Linked DNA regions of Constrictibacter sp. MBR-5. The protein of the gene in region 2 interacts with the protein of the main gene of each other region in a pairwise test. Links are inferred from orthologs where the notes say so. Each region holds a gene or a part of one and is shown on either strand. Other genes may lie near its edges.

What was found. The genes of interacting proteins can lie anywhere in the genome.
Region 1: the proteins of ABIE65_RS17470 (region 2) and secA interact in binary tests that used the Escherichia coli proteins (3 or more experiments, as listed by UniProt). The link is inferred for Constrictibacter sp. MBR-5 from one-to-one orthologs.

What each region holds. Positions count from the first base shown.
Region 1 is NZ_JBEPTK010000008.1:70,570-76,360, reverse strand. The notes cover bases 1,113-4,349. They hold secA (preprotein translocase subunit SecA), read right to left. Parts: upstream 4,049-4,349; coding sequence 1,313-4,048; downstream 1,113-1,312. Other genes in these bases: ABIE65_RS16915 (phytanoyl-CoA dioxygenase family protein), read left to right, coding at 4,330-4,349; ABIE65_RS16925 (FAD-dependent oxidoreductase), read right to left, coding at 1,113-1,186. Outside these bases: more of ABIE65_RS16925, read right to left, coding at 1-1,112; more of ABIE65_RS16915, read left to right, coding at 4,350-5,184; ABIE65_RS16910 (hypothetical protein), read right to left, coding at 5,196-5,791. UniProt on the Escherichia coli protein: Required for protein export, interacts with the SecYEG preprotein conducting channel.
Region 2 is NZ_JBEPTK010000008.1:178,035-181,967, reverse strand. What follows is about bases 935-3,933. They hold ABIE65_RS17470 (YbgC/FadM family acyl-CoA thioesterase), read right to left. Parts: upstream 2,673-3,933; coding sequence 2,196-2,672; downstream 935-2,195. Other genes in these bases: ruvA (Holliday junction branch migration protein RuvA), read right to left, coding at 3,718-3,933; ruvB (Holliday junction branch migration DNA helicase RuvB), read right to left, coding at 2,669-3,721; tolQ (protein TolQ), read right to left, coding at 1,420-2,145; tolR (protein TolR), read right to left, coding at 942-1,418; tolA (cell envelope integrity protein TolA), read right to left, coding at 935-938. In the rest of the region: more of tolA, read right to left, coding at 1-934.

The sequences.
Region 1 (5,791 bases), 110 kb from region 2 along the record:
TCTCCTCGTCGTAGAGGGCATAGGGCGCCTGTGCTTCCTTCAGGCTGACGACCAGGGTCGGGCTGCGCTGAACCAGGGTCACCGACGCGGCACCCGATACCGCGAGATCCTGCGCCACGTCGTGGCCGGACGTACCGGTGCCGATAACCAGCGCGCGCTTGCCCTGCCAGTCGAGGCCGCTGCCGTACCGGCCGGAATGGCGCACCGTCCCGCGGAAGTCCTTCAGGCCGGGCAGGTCCGGCATGATCGGCGTGGTGCTGACGCCGTTGGCGAAGACGATGTGGCGTGGCCGCATGCGGCGCTCGGAGCCGTCGGCGCGCTTCAGTACCGCCTCCCAGCAGCCGGCCGCCTCGTCCCAGCTGCCCGAGACCAGTTCGGTGCCGGTCCAGACGTTGAGCTCCATCGCCTCGGCATAGATCTCGAACCAGTTGGCCAGCATGTCCTTGGGGATGAACACCGGCCAGGACGGCGGGAACGGCATGTAGGGCAGGTGGTTGACGCGCGTCTCGTTGTGCAGCGTCAGGGCATGGTAGCGGCGGCGCCAGCTGTCGCCTATCCGCTCGTCCCGGTCCACCACCAGTGTGTCGACGCCGAGCAGGCCCAGCCGCGCCGCGATCGTCAGGCCGGACTGCGCCGCCCCGACCACCAGCACGGCGGGGTCGCGGTCGGCAAAGGCGCGCGCCTTGTTGCGGCGGTCGAGCCAGTTCTCGCCGCCGAAATTGCGCTTCCAGTCGACGTTCTGCCAACGCTTGCCGTTCGCCGGATCCTCATGGCCGCGGATCTCGTCCAGCCCGGTCATCAGGGTCCAGGCGCGCGTCGCGTTCCCTTCGGACACCAAGCGCACGACGCCGGTGCAGGGGCCGACGTTGGTCTCGAAAGCGAAGATGGCCTCGGTGCAGGAGGTGCCGGCGCGATGGACCCGCCGCGGCGGCGTCCGGTGCTCGGCGAGCGCCAGTCCGACGGGCGCCACCTCGGCGGACGCGGGGACGATCCGCGCCGCGATGGCGTCGGCGCCGGACGTGGTGCGCAGGTCCCAGCCGAAGGCGAGGAGGTCGCGCCAGTGACAGTCTTCGGCGAAAAGCGCGGCGACCCGCGCGGCGTCGCCCGACTCCAAGGCCGCCCTGAAGTCGCCGAGCCACGTCGTGGCGACCGTCTCCTGCGTCAGATCGGTCGGGGTACCATCCATCGCGCCGTTCCCTCTGTTTTTTCTGGTCGGTCCCATGTTGCGTGAGACGCGGCAGAATCGCCAGTGGGCGGAGGTGGTCGCTATGCCCCCGCGGTGGCCCGGGAGGCGGACGTTCCTACGCGGACATCAGGCGAAGCGGCCGTGGCACTGCTTGAACTTCTTGCCGGAGCCGCAGGGGCAGGGGGCGTTGCGCGACACCTTGCCCCAGGTCGACGGGTCCTCCGGGTCGATGTCCGCGGCAGCGGCGGCGACCATCCGCCGTGCGGCGGGGCGCGTTGCGACCGCGGTGTCGCCGTCATCCTGCGGCTGGTCGGCGAAGGCCGGGTCCTGGCGCGTTTCCCGCCAGGTAGCGTCGTCCGGCTCCTGCGGCATCACGTCCTCGGCCGGGCCCTGCTGGACCTCGACGTGGCAGAGCGTGCCGGTCACCTGCTCGCGCAGGCGCGACAGCATGGCGTCGAACAGTTCGAACGCCTCGCTCTTGTACTCGTTCAGCGGATCCTTCTGGGCATAGGCGCGCAGGCCGATGCCCTGGCGCAGATGGTCGAGCGCCAGCAGATGGTCCTTCCAGACCTGGTCGAGCAGCTGGAGCAGGACGCTCTTCTCGACGAAGCGCATCATCTCCGGGCCCCAGTTGGCCGACTTCTCGGCCATGCGGCGGTCGATGGCGCCGTTGATGCGCTCGCGGATCTCGTCGTCGGCGATGCCTTCCTCGGCCGCCCATGCGACGACGGGGAAGTCGATGCCGGTGATGCGCAGCAGCTCCTCGTGCAGGCTCGCCGCTTCCCACTGCTCCGGCAGCGCCTTTTCGGGGATGAAGCGGCCGACCAGGTTGTCGACGACCTCGCGGCGCATGTCGACGATGGTCTCGTGCACGTCGGGGGCGCGCATGATGTCGCGGCGCTGCTCGTAGACGACCTTGCGCTGGTCGTTCATCACGTCGTCGAACTTGAGCAGGTTCTTGCGGATGTCGAAGTTGCGCGCCTCGACCTTCTGCTGCGCCTTCTCCAGGGCCTTGTTGATCCAGGGATGGATGATCGCCTCGCCCTGCTTCAGGCCGAGCCGGCGCAGCATGGTGTCCATCCGCTCCGACCCGAAGATGCGCATCAGGTCGTCTTCGAGGCCGAGGTAGAATTTCGAGGCGCCGGGGTCGCCCTGGCGGCCGGAACGGCCGCGCAGCTGGTTGTCGATGCGCCGGCTCTCGTGCCGCTCGGTCGCCAGCACGAAGAGGCCGCCGGCGGCGAGCGCCGCCTTTTTCGCCTCGGCCACCTCGGCGCGGATCTCCTCGGCGCGGCGCCAGTACTCGGCCTCGTCCGTGACATCGGCGAGCTGCTGGCGGATCAGCATGTCGGCGTTGCCGCCGAGCTGGATGTCGGTGCCGCGGCCGGCCATGTTGGTGGCGATCGTCACCGCGCCGGGCCGCCCCGCCTGGGAGACGATGAACGCCTCCTGCTCGTGATAGCGGGCGTTCAGGACGTGATGGGGGATCCCGCGCGCCTTCAGCAGCTCGGACAGCCGCTCCGACTTGTCGATCGACACGGTGCCGACCAGGATCGGCTGGCCGCGTTTGTAGCACTCCTCGATCTGGTCGAGGATCGCCTCGTTCTTCTCCGCCGTCGTCCGGTAGACCTCGTCGTCATGGTCGATGCGGATGACCGGGACGTTGGTCGGGATGTCGATGACCTCGAGCTTGTAGATCTCGGCGAACTCGTTCGCCTCGGTCATCGCCGTGCCGGTCATGCCGGCCAGCTTCGGGTACATCCGGAAGTAGTTCTGGAAGGTGATCGACGCGAGCGTCTGATTCTCGGTCTGGACCTCGACGCCTTCCTTCGCCTCCAGCGCCTGGTGCAGGCCGTCGGAATAGCGCCGACCCTCCATCGCGCGGCCGGTGAACTCGTCGATGATGACGACCTTGCCGTCCTTCAGCATGTAGTCGGTGTCGCGGTGGAACAGGACGTTCGCGCGCAGCGCCTGGTTGGCGTGGTGGACGAGGCTGATGTTGTGCACGTCGTAGAGGGCGCCCTGCAGCAGGCCGCGCTCGCGCAGCATCTCTTCGACGCGCTCCTGGCCGGCGTCCGTGAGGGTGACGGCGCGGATCTTCTCGTCCTTCTCGAAGTGCTCCGGCTGGAGGTGGCGGACGAGGCCGTCGACGATCTTGTAGAGCTCGGACGAGGCCTCGGCGGCGCCGGAGATGATCAGCGGCGTGCGCGCCTCGTCGATCAGGATGGAGTCGACCTCGTCGACGATCGCGAAATTGAAGGGCCGCTGGCACATATCCTCCAGGCGGAACTTCATGTTGTCGCGCAGATAGTCGAAGCCGAACTCGTTGTTGGTGCCGTAGGTGATGTCGGCGGCGTACTGGGCGCGGCGCTGCTCGTCGGAGAGGCCGTGCAGGATGCAGCCGACCGAGAGGCCGAGGAAGGCGTAGATCTGGCCCATCCACTCGGCGTCGCGACGGGCGAGATAGTCGTTCACGGTGACGACGTGCACGCCCTTGCCCGACAGGGCGTTGAGATAGACCGGCAGCGTGCCGACCAGCGTCTTGCCCTCGCCGGTGCGCATCTCGGCGATCATGCCCTGGTGCAGCACCATGCCGCCCATCAGCTGCACGTCGAAATGCCTCTGGCCGAGGACGCGCTTGGCGGCCTCGCGCACGGTGGCGAAGGCCTCGATCATCAGGTCGTCCAGCGTCTCTCCCTTGGAGAGGCGCTCGCGGAACCAGAGGGTGCGCGCGCGCAGCTCCTCGTCGGTCAGGCCCGCGATTTCCGGCTCGAGCGCATTGATCGCTGCAACGTTCGGCTGCAGTCGTTTCACGAACCGGTCGTTCGATGAACCGAAGATGCGCTTGGCGAGGGCGCCGAGCATGCAGTTTTCCTCTGGTGGAAAGGCGCTGGGACGCGTCGGCCGGCGCGTCGAGCCGGCCTCGGGCGACGCTCCGGACAGATAAGCCGCAGGCAAGGGAGTGTCAACGAAACGCCCTGGCGCAGGCGGACGCGAAGAAGCGAGGCCGCCGGCGGATGCAGCCCCGGTTGCCGAGCCCGTTGCCGATCAGGCGCGCCCGATGCACCATCCGAGCCAAGCGCGGTCGCCACGAGAACCGCCACGAACCGCCGATCGGCCCGCCCTGTGCGGAGGGAGAACCCAGGATGAACAAGATCGCCCCGACATCCGCTGCGACACCCGCTTCGACCATCGGCGCGGCCTATGCGCGCGACGGCTTCGTCTTCCCGCTCGATATCCTGTCCGCGGACGAGGCGGCAGGCCTGCGCGCCGACCTGGAGGCCGCCGAGGATGCGGTACGGGCCGACAAGCGCAAGCTCGGAATGGTCCGGGGCTACCCCGCCCGGCTGCTGCCGTCCTTCGACGCGCTGATCCGGCATCCGAGGATGGTGGCGGCGGCGTCGGCCGTGCTGGGGCCGGACCTGATGGTCTGGGGCTCCGGCCTGTTCATCAAGGAGGCGAACACGCCGAACTATGTGAGCTGGCACCAGGACCTGACCTATTGGGGCCTGGACCAGGCGGACGAGGTCACGCTGTGGGTGGCGCTGTCGCCGGCGACGCCGGAGAGCGGCTGCATGCGCTTCGTCGCCGGCAGCCACCGGCGGAACATCGTGCCGCACGCGGACAGCTTCGCCGCCGACAACCTGCTGACGCGCGGCCAGGAGATCGCGGTCGAGGTCGACGAGCGGGACGCGGTCGACGTGGTGCTGAAGCCGGGGCAGGCGTCGCTGCACCACGGCCACCTGTTCCACGCCTCCGGCCCGAACCAGACGGGCGACCGCCGCATCGGGGCGGCCATCCGCTACATCGCGCCGTCGATGCGGGGCCGATCCGGCCCCGACACCGAGGTGGCGCTGGTCGCGGGCGAGGACCGCTTCGGCCATTTCCGCGTGGTGCCGCCGCCGACCGCGCGCCTCGACCCAGCCGATTTCGAGGCGGTCGCCGCCGACGGCGCGCGCCGCGAGCAAGTGCTGTTCGAGGGAGCGGAACGGCGGCGGTAGAGCGGGGGCGTTCAGGCGGCGCCGCAGAAGGCCTCGGGGGTGCTGATCTCCAGGACGGTCGCCGGCGCACCCTTCCGTACCACGTATTCGGAGATGCCGACCCGCGACGACGCGGCCGGATCCCAGTTGTAGGACCAGCCCATGCCAGTGAAAGGGTAGCCCCATCGCGGCTGCAGTTCGCCGTCGCCGCCCGCTTGCGTGAAGCCGGTGCGGTAGGAGGTCCAGATCTGGTTCAGCAGGAAGGTCGTCGTCTCGTGGTCGAGTTTCGCGCTCAGATCACCGGCAGTGCACTGGGCAGCGCCGACATCCGTACCGCCTGGACAGGGCCGGAACATGGCGTCCCGCGGCACCTCGAAGGTGACGACGGCGAACCGGTTCTCCGGCTTCGAAGGAGCGGGCTGCGGCGGCAGCCCGAGGATCTGTTGCAGGGCGAGCACCGCGTCCGGCTTGCCGCGGCACAGTTCGCGCAGCTGGTCCGGCAACGACACCCAGACATCTCGCTTAAGCGGATTCGGCGGGGCGCCCCACTCTGTGAACGTCCCCACCGTGACCATCTTCTGGCCGGCGGGGATCGCCCGCAGCGGTACGGAGAAGCCCGGTTCCTTCA
Region 2 (3,933 bases):
GACGGGGCGGCACGGACATCCCGGACGCTGCCGTCCTGGTTCAGGCTAACGCGCACCTCGACGATAAGATCCTGTCCGTCGCGCGCGCCCGCCGGCACGTTCCAGCAGCGCTCGATCTGGCGCCGGAGCGCATCCTCCTCGCTCATCGTCAGCTCGCCGGCGAAGCGTGTGGAACTTGGCCGCGCCGAGGCGGTCGACTGCCGCTGCGGCGCCGCGGCCGACGGCGCCAGATCCTTCACCGTCTTGGCGAGGTCGGCGAAATCGTCCTTCTTCGGCGGTGCGGGCTTCGGCGGCTCCTTGGCGGGTGGACGCTGCGGCTCCGGCTTGCGCACGTCGCGCAGGGCCTTCTGGATGTCTGCCAGTTCGTCCCGCTTGGGCTCCGGCTTCGGCTGGGGCTTCGGCTTCTCGGCCACTTTCGGCGGCGTGGGCTTCGGCTCCGGCTTTGGCGGCTCGGGCTCCTTCTTCGTCTGCACCGGCGGCTTCGGGGGCTCGGGCTTCGGCTCCGGTTTGGGTTCCGGCTTCGGAGCGGGCTTCGGCGGCTCGGGCTTCGGCAGCGGCGGTTCCGGCTTGGGAGGCGGCGGCGGCGGCGGCGGCGGTTCGGGCCTCGGGGGCACCTGCGCCACCTGGCGCGGCGGTTCCGGCTTCGGCGGCGGCGGCGTTTCGGCCTTGGGCGGTTCGGGCTTCGGTTCCGGCTTGGGCGGCTCGGCCTTGGGCGGCTCGCGGCGCGCGGCCGGCGGGCTCGCCGGCTTCGCGGGCGCGTCGTCGGCCTCGGACGGGTCGGTCTGGGGCATGCTCGTGCGGTCCGAGATCCGGACGAGCGACACGGCGATGGGGGCGGCGGACATGTCCCGCGGCGTGTGGAACAGCGGCACGCCGACGAGCGCCAGCAGCAGGACCGCGGCGTGCAGCGCTACCGACCATACGATCGCCCGCCGCATCGGCTAACGTCCTCTCGGGCGGGGTGTCGGCGTCGGCGCCGTAGCGTCCTGCGGGAACTCGGCGACCAGCGAGACGCGCGCGAAGCCGGCGCTGTTGAGCGCGCCCATCACCGCCATGACGCGCCCATAGTCGATGCCCTTGTCGCCGCGGACGTAAATGTCCGTGTCCGCCTTGGCACCGCGGATGGCGACGAGGCGCGGGCCGAGATCGGAGAGCTCAACCGGCGTCTCCTGGACGAAGACCTGGCCGCGGGCGTCGATCGAGACGACCAGCGGCTCCTTCGGGTCGGACAGCTGGTTGGCCTGGGTCTGCGGCAGGTCGACCGGCACGCCGACCGTGAGGAGCGGGGCCGTCACCATGAAGATGATCAGCAGCACGAGCATCACGTCGACGAACGGGGTCACGTTGATCTCGGCCATCGGCCGGTGGCCACGCCGTCCGCGCGGCCGGTCGCCCGGAACCTGGATCGGACCCGCCACGTCAGGCCGCCTCTTCGAGCTGCCGCGAGAGGATCGCGCCGAACTCGCTCGAGAAGGCGTCGAGGCGCGCGCCGTACTTGTTGATGTCGCTGGAAATCTTGTTGTAGGCGAGGACGGCCGGAATGGCCGCCACGAGGCCCAGCGCCGTCGCGAACAGCGCCTCGGCGATGCCCGGCGCCACGACCGCGAGATTGGTGGATTTGGTGCCGGCGATCGCCGCGAAGCTGTTCATGATGCCCCAGACCGTGCCGAACAGGCCGATGAATGGCGCCGTCGAACCGACCGACGCCAGGAACGTCATGTAGCGCTCGATCTGGACCAATTCGCGGCCGACCGTCACCGCCATCACGCGTTCGATGCGCTGCTGCAGCCCGCCGCGGGAGTCGACGACGCCGGGGCGTCCCGCCGAACGGCGCCACTCGCGCATGCCGGCGGCGAAGACGGCGCTCATCGGGTCCTGCGGGCGCTTGCCGACCTCCTCGTAGAGATCGTCGAGCGGGCCGCCGGACCAGAAGCTGTCCTCGAACGCGTCGGCCTGGGCCTTGAGGCGGCGCAGGCGGCGCACCTTGTCGATGATGATCGCCCAGCACCAGATCGATGCGAGGACGAGCAGCAGCATCACGGTCTTGACGATCGGGTCAGCCTGGAGAAACAGGCCCCACGGGGTGAGGTCATGCGGCATCGCGCTCGCGCCGGCCGCCACCGAATCGACGATCCTGTTCTCCATCTACCTACAATCCGCTCCGCTCCGCCGGATGGCGCCGACGGTCGCAATGGTCAGGTTGAACGTTCCGTGAGCGCGACAAGTGCCGTCCGAATCGGCCGCGGCAGCCGCGCCGGCCGCCCGTCCGCGCCGATGGCGGCCAGGAGGATCTCGATCCGAGCGATGTCGGTGCCGTCGCGCCGCACGGTCTGTTCGGCCAGCAGGCTCGCCGCCCGCACGTCGAGCATCCGCGAATGCACCTCCACCGCGTCGTCGAGGCGCGCCGGCGCGATATAGTCGACGGTGCATCGGCGCGCAACGAAGGCCAGCCCGTAATGCGACATGGTCAGTTCGTCGTCGCCGCCGGACACCAGCCGCATCATCTCGGTCCGCGCCCGCTCGGCGAACCGCAGATAGTTGGCATGATAGACGATCCCGCCGGCATCGGTGTCCTCGTAGTAGATCCGGACGGGCAGGACATGCACCTTTCCGGCCACACGGCCGGTCGGCGGATGCTGCGCCGCCGGCGCTTCCTGTGGCGGCGCGCTCACGGCTCGTCCCCGGTGCCGAACAGTTCGGCCTGGCGGCCGGTGCCCTCGGGCATCGGCAGGCCGAGATAGCCGTAGCCCGATGGCGACAGCATGCGGCCGCGCGGCGTGCGCTGGACCAGCGCCTGCTGGATCAGGAAGGGCTCGATGACTTCCTCCAGTACGTCGCGCTGCTCGGCGAGGGTGGCGGCGAGGGCCTCGACGCCGACGGGACCGCCGAGATAGTGGGTCGCCAGGCATTGCAGGTAGCGCCGGTCCATCGCGTCGAGGCCGCGGTCGTCCACCTCCAGCCGCAGCAGCGCCGCGTCGGCCACGGCGCGGTCGATCTCGCTGCGCTCGGCCATCGCGGCGAAGTCGCGGACGCGGCGCAGCAGGCGGCCGGCGACGCGCGGCGTGCCGCGGGCGCGACGGGCGATCTCGCGGGCGCCGTCGCGGGTGAGCGCCATGCCGAGCATCCGCGCGCCGCGCGCGACGATGCCGGTCAGTTCCTCCACCGTGTAGAACTGCAGACGCAGCGGAATCCCGAAACGCTCGCGCAGCGGCGTCGTGACGAGGCCGGCGCGCGTCGTAGCCGCAACGAGCGTGAAGGGCGGGAGGTCGATGCGGATGGCGCGCGCCGCCGGCCCCTCGCCGATGATCAGGTCGAGCTGGAAGTCCTCCATCGCGGGATAGAGCACCTCCTCTACGGCGGGACTGAGGCGGTGTATCTCGTCGATGAACAGGACGTCGCGCGGCTGCAGGTTCGTCAGCAGCGCCGCGAGGTCGCCGGCGCGCAGGATCACCGGCCCGGAGGTGGCGCGGAAGCCGACGCCCAGTTCCCGGGCGACAATCTGCGCCAGCGTCGTCTTGCCCAGGCCGGGCGGGCCGACGAGCAGGACATGGTCGAGCGCCTCGGCGCGGCCGCGGGCGGCGCCGATGAAGATCTTCAGGTTGTCGCGGACGAGTTCCTGGCCGACGAACTCGTCGAGCGTCTGGGGCCGAAGGGCCGCATCGGCGGTGTCGCCGGGGGCGAGGTTGCCGTCGACCGGGCGGGTATCGATGTCGTCGCTCAACCGGCCAACTCCCGCAGGCCGGCTTTCACCAGCGCCTCGACCGTGGCGCCGTCGCCGATCGACTGCGACGCGCGCGCCACGGCGCCGAACGCTTCGACGCGGGCGAAGCCGAGGTTGACCAGTGCGGAGACGGCATCCTCGCTGGCGGGCGGCGGCGTCGCCGGCCGCACCTTGGTGCCGGTCGGCCGGGCCACCGGCGCCGCTATGGCGCC